DNA from 4 places in the Thalassospira indica genome. Region 4 is predicted to be linked to each of the others. Evidence: riboswitches for the same ligand, from Rfam matches in the RefSeq annotation. Region 4 holds a riboswitch; each other region holds the start of a gene.
The links. Region 4 has a riboswitch for cobalamin ahead of cobU (bifunctional adenosylcobinamide kinase/adenosylcobinamide-phosphate guanylyltransferase). Riboswitches for the same ligand answer to the same signal wherever they lie in the genome.

Region 1 (3,787 bases), 1.0 Mb from region 4:
GCCCAGAACCGACATCATGCTGGTTTTGCCCGACCCGTTTGGCCCGATCACGCCAAGAAACTCGCCACGTGTCACCCGAAGCGACACGTCGCTGATGATTTTTTTGAATCCGGCATTCCAGCCGACATTGCGTAATTCAAGGCTCATCGCAATACCCGCCCATGACACAGGATGATCGCAAAGGCCGGTGCACCGATCAGGGCCGTGATCACCCCGATGGGCAGGACCTGACCATCAAGAATGATGCGCGATACAATATCGGCCGCCACAAGGAACACCGCCCCGATCAGGGCAGATGCCGGCAACAGAAAGCCATGCCGTGTCCCGACAAAGAACCGCGCGGCATGGGGAATGACCAACCCGACAAAGCCGATGGACCCGACAATAGTGACCATGACGGCCGTCATCGATGCGGCAATGGCAATCAACACCACATAAACCCGGCGCACCGGCACACCAAGGGATGCCGCCGATTCCACTCCAAAGGTAAAGGCATCGAGCGCCCGCGAATACCAAAGGCAAACCAGCAAGCCAATAACGGCCACCGGGAGTGCAAGATAGACATCGGGCCAACGCACGCCACTTAAATTACCAAGCAACCAGAACATCACCCCGCGTGCCTCGTCCGCCGTGGCGGCCTTGGTCACGATGAATGACGTTAACGCGTTAAAAAGTTGCGATCCCGCGACCCCGGCAAGAATGATCGCACCTGCCCCGCGCCCGGCCGGAATGGCCAAAAGGGCAACAAACCCGAATGCCACCAGCGCGCCGACAAAGGCGCCAAGTGACAGGGAAACCATGCCTGCCCCGAACCCCAGAATGGCAACACTGACCGCACCGGTCGATGCCCCGGCCGAAATCCCCAACAAATAGGGATCCGCCAGACTATTGCGCAAAAGCGCCTGCAACACTGCGCCCGATAGCGCAAGGGACGCGCCGCAGGCCGCCGCCACCATGGCGCGCGATATCCGGTAATTCCAGATGATCCCGGCATCAATCGGATCAACGTCATAGCCCGCCTGCCAAAGATGATTGGCAATGGTCTGAAGCACGGTGCCAAGGGGAATGTGTGTTTCCCCCTTGGCCGCGGCCATCGCGATGACGCCAACAAGCAAAACCAGGGCGCCAAGACTGACACCGGCCCGCACAAGATATGCCCGCCCCGCCAGCGATTGCCGAGGTGGCTGAACCGGCTGCTGCACTGGCGTTGTTTCAAACATTGAATTCTCCGGGCATATCAGGCGCCTTTGGCAGTGCAGGTCAGTTCGAAGCGCTCAGTCTTTCGACCGCTTCGGCAAGTGTTTCAATACCATTGATCAGGCGGATGGTCGGATCCATCGACTGGGCGTCCATCACCACGATATTGCCATTGCGCACCGCCTTCATCTGACTTGCTACCGGATCGGTTTTCAGGAAGTCCATCTTGACCTGCCAGTCATCAGCCGGAAAACGCCGACGTCCCATTTTACCGATCACGATGATATCAGGGTTTGCGCGCGCGATGGTTTCCCAGCCAACTGTTGGCCATTCTTCATTGCTGTCGATGATGTTGCGAACACCAAGTTTACCGGCGATATAGCCCGCGGCGCCGTTTTTACCGGCCACATAGGGATCTCTGTTGATTTCGGGGCTGGAGAACCAGAAGACAGCGGAAACATTGTCATGGCCGCTTGCCGTCACACGCGCCAATGAGCTTTCCTGACGTTCCTTCAGGCTTGCAATCAGCGCGTCGCCGCGATCTTCCACATCAAAGATTTGCGCAAAATCGGAAATCTCGCGATAAATCAGATCCATGGTGAAGCCTTCGTGACGCACCCCGTCACCGCCACCGGCATTGTCCTTGCCCACACAATCAGCAGGTGCTGTGTAGACCGGAATGGACAATTCGTTGAACTGTTCGGTGGTGCCGACGGTGCCCTTGGGCCCGACATGCCACTGATACTGGGTGGCAACCAGTTGCGGCTTTTGCGCGACAACGGTTTCGAACCCCGGATCATTGTCGGCCAGACGCGGCACAGATGCGTTGACGTCCTTGAATTCATCCATCACCGGGCCAAACCAGACACCCGTGCCCTTGACCTTGTCGGCCAGCCCCAGCAAATAAAGAATTTCGGTCGTGCTTTGGCCCAGCGAAACCACGCGTTCCGGGGCCGCATCAAATTGCAACATAGTGCCGCAGTTCTCGATACTCAGCGGATATTCGGTTGCGGACGCAAATGAAACAGATGAAATAAGACCAGCGGCAAACACCCCGACCGCCAGTACACGTTTATCGTGATTGATCACTTTTAGTTCCCTCTTGCTGATGCGCTGATCCGGGACCGTTTTGGATGATCCAGCTCCAACACATCGTCAAATGTTATGTTATAACATAACATCACCTTTGCTGCTGTCAATGGACTGGCAAAAGTGTCAGGAGATGGCGGAAGATGTCGGCCTTAAAGCTTAGAAAACCTGGGCTAAACTGTTGGGCCAAGACACGTACCGACATTCTCCGGGGCACCCCGCCCGGTCCGTCGTCTTCGTGTCGGCAGGTCTCCTGGCTTACGGGTCAACGCATTTTCCCTGGCCTTCCCGGGTTGATCCCAGTGGCATTGGTCAGAAAAATGCTCGCCGCCTACAGTTGCGGGGGCAGCTTCGGTTAATGAGCCCATATTCGGCCCATCTCGAATTCCCTTTATCCGATATTCGGATACCGACACGTCACGGTTAGATTAAACCAAAAACACGGTCAAGGAAATTGGCAGACCACCAGTGGCATTAACGCTGCGCCTCCATGCATAAAAAGCAATTGATACGACCTTGAATTTGCCATGTTTCATCCCGATTACCTCCACACTGCCGGGTATGCTTTCCCGACACCTCAAACCACAGGAATGTGATGAACATGACGACTTCTGTTGAACGCAGACGCTTTTTGAAATCCATCGCGGCAGCCGGTCTTATCCTGCCGGGAATGTCGATCTATCAGCATGCTTTGGCAGATGTCGACGGCCTTGATCTGGGTTCGGCACAGCCGTTTGATTTTGCCGATCTGATTGCACGCGCCAAATCCATGGCCGCATCGGCATATGAAGCACCCATTGCGCCAAACCCGGAAATTGTCGGCAAGATCGATTACGACACCCATGGCAAGCTGCATTACAAACGCGACCATTCGCCGTTTTCCGATGGATCAGGCACCTATCCGCTGACCTTCTTCCATCTGGGTATGTATTTCGCCAAACCGGTGCATATGTACCTTTTGGAAAACGGACAGGCACGCGAAGTGATCTATAAGCCCGATTACTTTGACATGCCTGAAGACAGCATTGCCCGCCAGTTGCCTGCCAATAGCGGCTTTGCCGGTTTCCGCCTGCATGAAAATCAGGCGCGCGATGACTGGAAAACCCAGGACTGGGCGGCGTTTCTTGGCGCATCGTACTTCCGCGCCATTGGCGATGAAGGCCAATATGGCCTGTCGGCGCGCGGCATTGCGGTCAATACGGCGACCTCGGTTCCCGAAGAATTCCCCGATTTCCGTCAATTCTTTATCGAACCGGCCAAAAACCCCGAAGACCCGGTCACGGTCTATGCCCTGCTGGATGGGCCCAGCATCACGGGGGCTTATAAATTCCTGCTTTATCGCGGCGAAGGGGTGACGATGGATGTCGAAAAACATCTGTTTTTGCGCAAAGACATCGAACGGCTTGGCATCGCACCGCTGACCAGCATGTTCTGGTATTCCGAACAGAACAAATCGTTCCGCTTTGACTGGCGCCCGGAAGTGCATGACAGCGACGGGCTG
Region 2 (3,787 bases), 2.3 Mb from region 4:
CACCACGACAATTGCAAAAACACAGGCCGCGACCACTCTTACCCTTGGATCGAACGTCCCGACGAATGACGGTGATTGTCCGCCATGTGCCTGAATGCTCAGGGGTTGGTCATGTCCGAAAAGGTGGCTCATGCGTTGGGTGCTTTTGCTCTTAGCCGTCGCGCAGCGATGTAATAAATGATCCCGAAGGCACCGAATATATAGCCAATGCCGCCCAGAATCGATTGAAGATCATTCTTTTCCTTATAGGCGGTAAGCTCGCGCCTGAGCGGACGCAATTCGTCACGCACGATGGTCGCAATGATTTCTTCCTGTTCACGGGTAATTGCAGGCCCAGCGTTTGATCCTACGCCTGATGCAGTCCGCGCCTTTGACGGTGCTGTTTGTACAGTCCCATCAACACCCGTCAGGTCCGCAATGGCAAAGGTTGCCTCGGCAACGTGCCCTGCCCCGAGATCGGCACGAAAACGCAGATCAATCTGTTGGCTTGGCGTGTAGACAAAGAAACCGTCACCGTCGGTGGTAACTTCGTCAATCTTGTTGCCATCAAGATCAAAGATCTCAACAACCGTGTTTTCGGCCATGACACCGTTGGAGAAACCGATTTCACCTTCGATGTTCGAACCGCTTGGAAACAGAGATGCGATAACCTTGTGCGCCTGTGCCGGTGTTGCGCCGAACACAAGCATGCCAACCACAACGACCAGCTTGAGTGATCTAGCCATTGGATGCCTCGCCCGCCTGCTTTGCACGCAAGGTTGCTGTCGGTTGCATCTCAAAACCGGATGTCTGATCGGCGGCCTGCAACAATGCCGGTTTGACCTTGGCGATCAGATACACCGATGCCGCTGAAACCAGCCCTTCGACCACCATGATCGGAATGTGGGCAAAGAAGACCAGCTTGGCCGCCGGTACAAATGCATCACCACTGAGCGCAAGCGAAACCGCGACAAACACCGTTGTCAGCCCGATGGAAAACGCACCAGCACATCCACCAAGCACGGCGGCCGTGACCGGGTTGCTGCGCGACACCATTCCCCGGAACAAAAGCCCCGCCAGCACAGCCGGAAAGGCGATATTGACCGTATTGACGCCAAGAACCGTCAAACCGCCAAAGCCAAAGAAAACCGCCTGAAGCAAGAGACCGACAAAAAGTGCCGGAAACGCGGTCCAGCCAAGCACGAGCCCGGCAAGACCGCTCATGATCAGATGCACACTGGATGGTCCCACCGGCACATGAATGAGCGAGGCAACAAAGAATGTTGCCGACAAAACCCCGGTTGCGGGAATTTTATCGATTGGCAGTTTCCGCAGACCAAGGCCAAGCCCGGCAACTGCAAGAACACCCCCGCCAATCAAGACTTCCGGTGCCAGCGCACCATCGACAATATGCATCTGTTTTGTCCCTCGCCTATTTCACATCATAGGCGCGAACCCACAGGACTGCATCCTGTGAAAGTTCCTTGCCCTGAAATTCTTTGTCAGGGCCGCTGCCAAGTGCTGCAAATCCCCAAAAACCTGCCTTGGGGACACCAAAAGTGAAATACCCGTTTTGATCGGAGATGGCCACAACCGCACCACCGGGCATTGGCGATGCCGTTGGCCCTTTGGGTGTGTTACTGGCCATATCGGGTTCTGCGGCCATGTATTCGATTTCGACTTCAACACCGACTACCGGTTGGCCTTCGCTTAACACTCGGCCGGTAAAGGTCGAACCGGCAATGATGTTGGTTGGTCGATTAAGCGGCAGGATTTCGGTTTTAAGACCTTGCGGTTCCATCCAGTCGGTCGGAATTTCATTGCGGTTCACATAGGATTTCGTGATCTGTTGGATGAAGATATCTTCGCTTTCTTCGTAATACGGTGCGGGGACCACCACCATGACGTAATCGCCGCTGCGGCGAAGAGTCAAAGTTGCGTCAAAGGCCGCTGCCGTGTTCGCAATTCCGGTGAAAGTAATCGGCGAAAGCGTTGATTTCAGATCAATTTTCTCACCGCGGTTAACCGCATAAAATTCAAGCGGCTCGGCCATATCCATGACATGACCGTTTTCAAACGGGTGCCAGAAAATCAGCTTCACCGGCTGATCCCCGGCCTTGGTCACGTTTACGTCCGGCGTATAGGCCAATTGAAAATGCGCATGGGCCGGCATGGTCGCCGACAGCACGCAGGCGCTTGCAATCGCAAGCCTGCCAAGGGTCTTCAACATATAATCGTCTCTTTCTCAAACGATGCACGCAGGCCAAAGGCCCAACGCACAGGGTCAGGACAAAGAACGATAGGATGGCTGGAAGCAAGATTGCGGATCTTCAAAAGACCGTTTGTACCCCTGCAACCTGACGCTCACCCCGGCGTCCAACAGTTTCATACCGGGCAATCGGCACCCGGCAGTCAAAGGCAGGTCTCCTGGCTCACGGTTTGAAAAGCAATGCGCCTTCCCGGTTTGCACCAGTGGCATATGCAATGCTCTGACCGCTTACAGTTGCGGGGGCAGCCGTGGCTTTGTCATACATGACGCACCACGTTCCCTTTTAAGTTGATCCAATCGGATCAACACCAAAGACAATGTCATAATCCACGTCGGACGGATTGCTGTCAACTCCCTGCCCCATGGTCCATGACAATCTTTTTGCGGATGGCTTGACGCGCCTTAAACCGGGCGCGAAGATCACGCGCAATTTTGCCGACGGGCCGCAAAAGCCTGCAATCAGATGGGTGGAAACATTATGAAACCTGAAACGGTTCTTGTTTTCTGGTTCAAGGAACTCGAAGAAAAACAGTGGTTTATCAAGGATGAAGCACTGGATCGCCATATCACGGAACGCTTTGCCGATTTTCACGCCGCCGCCACGACCGGAGAGCTTTTTAACTGGCGCAAAACCGCCCATGGACGACTTGCCGAGATCATCGTTCTTGATCAGTTTTCACGCAATATGTACCGCGATCAGCCACAGTCCTTTGCATCAGATCCAATGGCATTGGTGCTGGCACAGGAAGCTGTTTCGTTGGGGCTGGATCGCAAACTGGTCACACCGCAGGAACAGGCATTCCTGTATATGCCCTATATGCACTCGGAATCCGAAATCATTCATGAAGTGGCGGTTGACCTGTTTTCACAGCCCGGCCTTGAACACAATTACGAGTTCGAGCTGAAACACAAAAAGATCATTGACCGGTTTGGCCGCTATCCACACCGCAATGAAATATTGGGCCGTCCATCGACGCCAGAAGAAGTGGCGTTTCTCAAAGAGCCCGGATCATCGTTCTGAGCATTAAAAAAGGGACGGTTTCCCGTCCCTTTTATTTGATCGCACTTAGGCGCAGAACATCAGCCAACATCACGGTCGCGATTATCCCACCAGCCCTGCACAAGGCTTTCTGCCTCATCCATGTAATCCGCCTTGCCCGCAAGGAAGGCTGCCATGGCAGCACTACCCTTGATCTTGGCTTCGGCGGGAATATCTTCCACCTCGCCACGCCAGACAGCCAGGAAGTGCTTCAGCGACACAGGGCTTTGATCTTCGCCGTCTTTCTCGGTTTTCGACAGCAATGCGGGCCAGCGAACATCATTGAGCTCACCATTATCAAGCATGCGCAGATCGACATGCTTATAGGGTGTTCTTTCGGCTTCGCCGCCACCGCCCTTGATCACACCGATGCGTGGAAGTTCCAAGAGCTTGCCGGTTTCACGATGGACATCAAGAAACGCCGGATGAAACACACCAAGGAAGGCTGCACGCGCATGCAACGGATTAAGCAAACGCAGTAACGTATTGACCGGACTACG
Region 3 (3,787 bases), 560 kb from region 4:
ACAAATGCCAAGCACATCAGCACCTACAAAGACAAATTCATCAATGCCAGAAGCCTCGTAGTCGGATCGGGCATCGCCGGGATTGCCAGCAAGATAAACAAGGCTGGCACCCTTGGATTTAAGGGCCTTGGCAACGTCTGTCGCCATTTCGGCATATTGTTTGTCCGAGCCACAGATAACGGCGATTTTTGCCCCACTCTCAGCAAAGGCGTTGGCAACGCCATCCGCATCGGCAAAGCCGTTATTGCTGATCGCCTCAACGCCGCCAGCTTCAAAGAAGTTGCGCGCAAAACTCGCGCGTGCGGTGTGCTGGGCGACCTTGCCAAGATTGGCCAGGAAGACCTGCGGGAAGGTGCCGGTCTTGGCCTTGTGTGCATCGGAACGCTTGCGAAGCGCCTCGTAACTTTCGGCAAGGCGATGGGCTGGCAAAGCACCGATACGGGTCGAAGCACTGGTGCCATAAAGATCGGTAAACATATGGCCGATGGTGGCCCCGTTGCGTGCGGCCTCAATCATGGAGGCAAGTGTTGTACCGACCGTGCCATCAAACTTGGTCTGGCGGCACTTGGCATCAGCAACGATTGCCTCAAGGTCGGGTGTTTCGCATTCAACCTTGGCTTCGGTGATATTGGGGAATTCCGAAACACCGGTCAGCGGATCACGGCGCGTCGACAGGCGTTTTTCACGTGCGTTCCTGATGGTTTCGATCTCGGTTTTCAGGCTGCCATTGGCAAGCGCGCTCAGAATGCCGCCCGATTTTTCAAGCGACTGGAATTTCGACCAGGCCGTTTTCGCCAGTTCCTTGGTCAGGTTTTCAATGAACCACGAACCGCCCGCCGGATCGATGACCCGGTGCACGTTGCTTTCTTCCTGCAGGATCAGTTGGGTGTTGCGCGCAATGCGGCGTGCAAAGCCATCAGGCAGGCCAATCAAATGGTCATAGGGCAGGCAGGTCACACTGTCTGCCCCGCCAAGACCGGCGGCAAAGCTGGTTACCGTGGTGCGCAGCATATTGACCCACGGATCAACCTTGGTCATCGCCATTTCGGCCGACACCGCATTGATGGTGATTGTCGCATCCTCGGCACCCGATGCCGAAAGGATGCGGCTCCACATCATGCGAAGGGCGCGCAGCTTGGCGATCCCGGCAAAGAAGTCGGTGCCGATGGCGACGTTAAACACCATTGCACCAGCGGCCTGATCAACCGCCATTCCGGTATTGGTCAGGGCGCGAAGATATGTCACCCCGCTTGCCAGAAGGCATGCGAGTTCCTGACCATCGGTGGCACCGGCATTATAGTAAGGGGCCCCATTGACCGAAATCGCGGTCGCCAGCGGGAACAGATCAATCAGCTCAACCGCAACATTGGCTGCGTGATCAACCGCATCCTGTGCCCCGCAGGGCAGGTTGCCGGTCGCAGCCAAGGTGCCAATCGGATCCATGTTAAAGGCCGGTGCTGCTTCGTCGGCACCCTCGGAATTTGCAATATGGGCAGCCAACAGGACAGCTGCCGGAACACCTGCCGCACCGGCATCAAGCCCGATGGTGGCAAGGTTGGTATAAACGTCTTCAAGGGCGGCATCGAGATCCGCCAGACAATGAATGGCGATGCCATCAACACCAACCTCGGCAGAACTGATTTCCCGGCCGTTCCGTGCGGCGGCATCAAGCTTGAGCGTGACCGAGGTCGCGCCATTTTCAAGGTCTTCAAGGATCGCAGCGTTGGTGGCCTTGGGATCGGGATGGGTGTGCAGCTGGCGGATGTCCCAACCGGTGACAGTTTCGCGCGGCTCGACCGTGGCATTCAGAACTTCGTGGATTAACCGGGTCGCATCATCCTGATCGTCGCTGGTATAGATCGGCTGAACGGCAAAACCATCAAGCGTGTTTGTCACAAGTTTCTTTTCGAACGGCGCGCCTTTAAGCGCCTCTTCGGCAAGCTTGCGCCAACTTGCATAATCAGCGGATGGAAATTCTGATGCGAGCTTTAGCGGGTCGGACATGGTTTCTCCCGGCTTGGTTGGCTCCGGCCTGTCTGCGACTCCATATGGGTCGGGGCACGGAACGCTTCCAAATTTTATTCTACTACGGATTCCCAGTACCCGGTACACCCCGCCCGGCCCATTTCGTACCAAGAAAACATCATCGGTATCCTGACTCGCGCAAAAGCCTTGAAAAATGGCTCTGCACTTACAGTTGCGGGGGCAGTTCCGGGCTTGGCCATAACGCCGTAAGGCAGGGCCGCACCGGATTCCCGACCATGTTTTCCGGTCACATTCGCGACATGGCGGTTTATAGCACCTGTCCCTAATTCCGTAAATAGGCATGGAAATACCTATTTAGGCGAATAAGCCCCCTTATAGATCAGGTTTCCGTAACGTTATGTCTTCGCAGACATTGAGTTTTGTTGGCTTGCTTGCTGTGTGTGCGATGCGTGGCCGCGATCATTGCGGCCTTATACTTTCGCGGTAAAAGTGCAAAGCCGGGGTGAAGCCGGAACATTGCGTGGCAGAAATTTGGCGGGTTTAACCAATTTGACATTTTCGTCTGGCAATTTGGGCTTGTCTCAAAACTCGGAGTATCACCATCCATGAACGCGCTCAGCGCTTTGCCGTCGCAATTCTGTCCTGATGGACTGGTTGCGTTCGCCGACGACAGTCCCAGCGCCAAGGCAGCCCTTGAAACAGTGTTGCGTCGGGCAGGATATGACGTGGCCGGTTTTGATTGTGCCGATGATCTGATTGATCAGCTGGACGGGCTTTATCCCCGTGCCATCATCCTTGATATTGAAATGCCGGGTATGAGCGGCTTTGAAGCGTTCTGCGAAATTCGCCGCCGCTATCCCAACAGCCAGAATGTGCCGGTTTTCTTCTTCTCGGCCCATTATGACGCCGACACCCGCGCACAAGCCGATGCGCTTGGGGCGGCCGATTTCATCAGCAAGGACGCCAGCCCGAAAGTGGTGCTTGAGCAACTCAATCGGGTGCTGGGTCATTCCATCAGTGCCTGCTAGCGGTGCTGGGAGACCAGCCCTGCCTTGATCAATCCTGAACGGATCACCACGCCCTGCCTTATGCAGGGCGTTGTTGTCTGTGGGGCCTGTGGGGCTCCTCGCCCAGAGAAATGATGCTGTCTGCGGCCCCGTGCACATGATAAAGCCGATCTGTCGACAAGGTGGTTGCTGGATCAATCGCAGGCTTCTTGGCAAGCCGATCATAGATCGGCGCCAGTGGCACATTCATCGCGTCAAACAACTGATCGTAACTTTCCAGCACGAAATAGGTTTTCTGGAAATCATCAATCGCATAATCCGTGCCCATGACCCGTTCAAGCTCGAACGCCACCCGGTTTGGCGTGGGATCGGTGACCGAATAGATGGTTTCGGTTTGCGATGACAACATGCCCGCCCCATAGGCGCGCAAACCATGCGGGGTCATGATCAGGCCAAACTCGACCATATACCAATACATCCGCGCCAGCTGTTTCAGGCCGCCCTTAGCAATTGCCTCTGGGCCCTTGGCGCCATAGGCCGCCAGATAATCGGCAAAGGTCGGGTCATAGAGCATCGGCACATGACCAAAAAAGTCATGGAAGATGTCGGGTTCGACCAGATAATCCATTTCCTCGGGCTTGCGCAGCCACACGGTGACCGGGAACCGACGATTGGCAAGATGGTCAAAAAACACATCATCAGGCACCAGGCCCGGAACAGCCACAAGATGCCAACCGGTCGCCGCATGAAGCTTCTCGCTGACCCGGCCGAAATGCGGAATCTGATCCGCCGCA
Region 4 (3,787 bases):
GCGCCCGCCCAGAATGCGCACGATGATGAATTTGGCATCGGAAAGTACATCGTCGATATAAAGATCGACCGACATGTTGTGGCCAAGCTGCAGCAAACTTGCCAGACGTAAGGAAGGTGTCGCGTCGCCAAATGCATCGACCAGCCGCGCTTGCGCCCCGGCAAGACAGGCCAGCTCAGACTCGGCCGCAGACAGGATCACCACATCGCCGGGTTGTTGTCCAAGGTCGACGGCCTCACTGCCATCCGTGACCATTCCGGGCTGGGCTGCCAATAGATGCATCGCGGGATCCGTATCCTTGTGAGTTTGGTCTTTAAACAGGCTGAAACCGGATGATTTTTAGCATCCGGTTTCAGGTGAGCTTGGTCAGATTAACTTGGATCAGGCGGCCTTGATGGCGGCCTCGATCGCAGCGCGATCCAGACCATGCAGGCCAATCACCACCAGTTCCGACCGGCGGGTTTCACCATCGGCCCACGGACGGTCGAAATAGCGCTGAAAACGTTCACCAACCCCCTGAACCACATGGCGCATCGGTTTACCCGGCACATCCAGGAACCCCTTGATGCGCAGCACATCGAACTGACGCACGACATCAATCAGGCGCTTTTCAAGGTTGGCCGGATCACTGATCGCATCAAGCGAAACGACAAAACTGTCGAAATCATCATGGTCATGTTCGTGACCATCGTCATGATGGCTTGGACGACTATCAAGGTCATCCTCGGCTGCTGCCCCCAGACCAAGCAGGATGGCATTTTCAACCCGGGAATGTTCGGTCGCGATAATCTTGACCGACGGCTTTTTCAGCTCTGTGCGGATATCGGCTTCGACCTTGCTGCGTTCAGCATCGGTCAGAAGATCCGTCTTGTTCAGAACAACCATGTCGGCACAGTGAAGTTGTTCTTCGAACAGTTCTTCAAGCGGGCTTTCATGATCAAGGTTGTCATCTGCCTCGCGCTGCGCCTGTACCGCATGATGATCATGGGCAAACAGACCATCACGAAGCGCTGCGCCATCAAGGACAGCCACCACACCATCGACGGTTACGCGCGAACGGACTTCCGGCCAGCTAAACGCCTTCACCAAAGGTTTTGGCAGGGCAAGACCAGATGTTTCGATTACGATATGATCAGGCGGTGTATCACGATCAATCAGCCCCTGGATGGTAGGCAGGAAGTCATCAGCCACGGTGCAGCAGATACAACCATTGGCCAGCTCAACAACATCATCCTCTTCGCAGCCTTCGATGCCACAGCCATTGATAATGCCGCGATCAACACCCAGATCGCCGAATTCATTGATGATCAGCGCAATGCGTTTGCCATTGGCATTTTCCAGCATGTTGCGGATCATGGTTGTTTTGCCGGCGCCCAGAAAACCGGTAATGACGGTTGCCGGGATTTTGCCCAATTGTGCCATTTCTGAAATCCTTAAAATTCAATTCTTTATGTTACTATTTGACCTGCATCGGAATGCCGGCCACCACAAGGGTGACTTTGTCTGCAATCTCGGCAATGCGTTGATGCAGGCGTCCGGCGTGATCGCGAAAGGCCCGCGCCATCGCATTTTCCGGCACGATGCCAAAGCCAACCTCGTTTGAGACAAGCAGCACCGGCACATCAAGGGTCGGCACCAGATCGCAAAGAGCTGCGATCTCGGCATCAATGTCGCGGTCTTCAAGCATCAGGTTGGTCAGCCACAAGGTCAGACAATCAACCAGAACCGGCTTGCCACCTGTGACATTACAGGTCTGCAGCGCCGAACAAAGCTCGACCGGTTCCTCGAGTGTCTGCCAAAGATCGCCGCGTGATTGTTTGTGAATATCTATGCGGTTGGCCATTTCGTCATCCCAGGCACGCCCGGTTGCGATATATGTGCCACCGCCCGCCTGATTGATGATGTTTTCGGCAAACCGGCTTTTGCCGGATCGCGCCCCACCAAGGATCAGATGCGTGCCGCCAGAGGGGCCGTCAGGGGGTAAAGTCTGGGTCATCCCGTTTCTTCCTCGCCATGGCCTCCCACCGAGGCCCGATTGCGTCGTCACCACCTAAAGAATAGTGACACCTTCGGCAGGTTTCCTGGCTGCAGGCATGAAAGCGATCCGCCTTCCCGGTTTCCCGGTGGCTGGTCTGGCGCGTTGGCACCGACCCGGATCTCCCAACCCGATACAGTTGCGGGGGCAGCATCGGCCTTGCACCGATTTCCCATCACCGAACGATGCGCCGAACCTAGCAGGTTTGCCAAAAATGCCAAAGGTCATTCTCGGCACTTAACCCTTCCTTACCACCCCACCCTAATCGGAAGGTCAGTATTTGTAAGAATTGTCTGCTTGAGAGGTCATACCATTTCAGCCAACATCAAACCGTTGTGCTGGAACTAGAGACGGAACAATCCGCAATCTGGCGAAAACCCGGGATATAGACACATCACCCGGCTGGCTGCAGGAAATACTGCACCGAAACTCTTGGGGTAATCTGGATTTTTCACGACCAATGGCAATACGTTCTCACCTATCCAAAATCCGACAGATGAACGCGCCAACCTGGACCACATCGTCTCGCAAGGACATGTGGCTGGGATTGCTGGACCGTCTGAACAGTCCTGATCGGTCATTTCAGGATTTTCTTGAACAGCACGCAACCGATGGCGAGATCACTCTGGCACGCCGCGATGTGCGTGACATCTTTGCCGAAGATGCCTCAAAGGGTGTAATCGCAACCATCATCTGGTCCCATGAACGCGGCATTCGCGTCAATGCGCTGTCCTTGCTTGTGCGCGATATGCCGACCCTGGTTACCCTGATGTCGATCTCGGATTTCGGACAGGACGAGTTGAACGAGCTGCTTTCCCAGCCGGGCATTTCTGTTCCGACTGCCAGCAAGATGTTGTCGGCCTGCGGCAAAACTTATTGCGGGATGCCGGCTGCCATCATTGATGACACCATCATCCAGGTAATTGAAAACGCATCCTTTGCCGGTGATTTCCCGAATGTTGCCAAACTGCGCAGTAAATCACGCAGCCGTCCGGTGCCCTATTATCAGGCCTATCTGCGCGATGTTTTCGACATCTGCGAAAAACATGATCTGAACCCGGATATGGTTGACCGCTATCTGGCAGAACATGCCCTTGATGACATGGCATCAGATATCGAACTGGCATCCGCCTGAGGACAGCCGCCTTAGAAGCGCTGATTAACCCCGTTTACGCGCCAGCCCGGCTCTTCGACCCCGTCAATATATTCAAGCGTGGTCAAACCCAGCGTATCAACATGAAATGCCAGTGCTGTTTCAAGGGATAAGCCCAACGCATTCGCCAGAAGGGCGCGCACGGTACCGCCATGCACGATCGCCACAATGTCCTTACCGGCCCAATCGCTGTTTAATTGATCAAAGACCGGCCCGACACGGGCAACCACATCGGCAAAGCTTTCACCCTTTGGGGGGTGTTGGCGGGCAAAGTCGGTCCAGAAACGTGTTGTTTCCCCCTTGGGCAAATCGTTCCAGTTCTGCAATTCCCAATCACCGAAATGCTGTTCGGCAAAGCCGCTTTCAGCCTGCGGCGCTACGTCTTTATCCATGAAGGCCTGAAGACCGCGCGCTGTATCATGCGTGCGGGACAGATGGCTGGTCACCCAGACGGCATCACGTGGAAGTTGCCCCGCAAGGGCCGCAAGGGCCTTTTGATCGGAAAGGTCGGCGGGCATGTCACTTTGGCCATAGACGAGCCGTTTCGGATTTTGGACGGGCGCGTGACGCACCAGCCACCAGCGGGTTATTTTCAAACT

Region 1: another riboswitch for cobalamin. It lies ahead of DY252_RS18125 (ABC transporter substrate-binding protein); the one in region 4 lies ahead of cobU (bifunctional adenosylcobinamide kinase/adenosylcobinamide-phosphate guanylyltransferase).
Region 2: another riboswitch for cobalamin. It lies ahead of DY252_RS11860 (DUF4198 domain-containing protein); the one in region 4 lies ahead of cobU (bifunctional adenosylcobinamide kinase/adenosylcobinamide-phosphate guanylyltransferase).
Region 3: another riboswitch for cobalamin. It lies ahead of DY252_RS03655 (methylmalonyl-CoA mutase family protein); the one in region 4 lies ahead of cobU (bifunctional adenosylcobinamide kinase/adenosylcobinamide-phosphate guanylyltransferase).

Annotation. Positions count from the first base shown of each region.
Region 1 covers NZ_CP031555.1:3,854,339-3,858,125, forward strand. Annotated here, with positions in the region: gene DY252_RS18115 (ABC transporter ATP-binding protein) at 1-147, opposite strand, end outside; gene DY252_RS18120 (FecCD family ABC transporter permease) at 144-1,220, opposite strand; gene DY252_RS18125 (ABC transporter substrate-binding protein) at 1,261-2,286, opposite strand; cobalamin riboswitch at 2,513-2,715, opposite strand; gene DY252_RS18130 (OpgD/OpgG family glucan biosynthesis protein) at 2,888-3,787, shown strand, end outside.
Region 2 covers NZ_CP031555.1:2,509,390-2,513,176, reverse strand. Annotated here, with positions in the region: gene cbiQ (cobalt ECF transporter T component CbiQ) at 1-132, opposite strand, end outside; gene DY252_RS11870 (hypothetical protein) at 129-725, opposite strand; gene cbiM (cobalt transporter CbiM) at 718-1,395, opposite strand; gene DY252_RS11860 (DUF4198 domain-containing protein) at 1,412-2,209, opposite strand; cobalamin riboswitch at 2,380-2,576, opposite strand; gene DY252_RS11855 (DUF924 family protein) at 2,727-3,269, shown strand; gene DY252_RS11850 (glycosyl transferase family protein) at 3,329-3,787, opposite strand, start outside.
Region 3 covers NZ_CP031555.1:740,702-744,488, forward strand. Annotated here, with positions in the region: gene DY252_RS03655 (methylmalonyl-CoA mutase family protein) at 1-2,004, opposite strand, end outside; cobalamin riboswitch at 2,128-2,279, opposite strand; gene DY252_RS03660 (response regulator) at 2,592-3,014, shown strand; gene phhA (phenylalanine 4-monooxygenase) at 3,073-3,787, opposite strand, start outside.
Region 4 covers NZ_CP031555.1:181,964-185,750, forward strand. Annotated here, with positions in the region: gene cobN (cobaltochelatase subunit CobN) at 1-282, opposite strand, end outside; gene cobW (cobalamin biosynthesis protein CobW) at 382-1,422, opposite strand; gene cobU (bifunctional adenosylcobinamide kinase/adenosylcobinamide-phosphate guanylyltransferase) at 1,457-1,996, opposite strand; cobalamin riboswitch at 2,055-2,245, opposite strand; gene DY252_RS00850 (hypothetical protein) at 2,532-3,170, shown strand; gene DY252_RS00855 (histidine phosphatase family protein) at 3,182-3,787, opposite strand, start outside.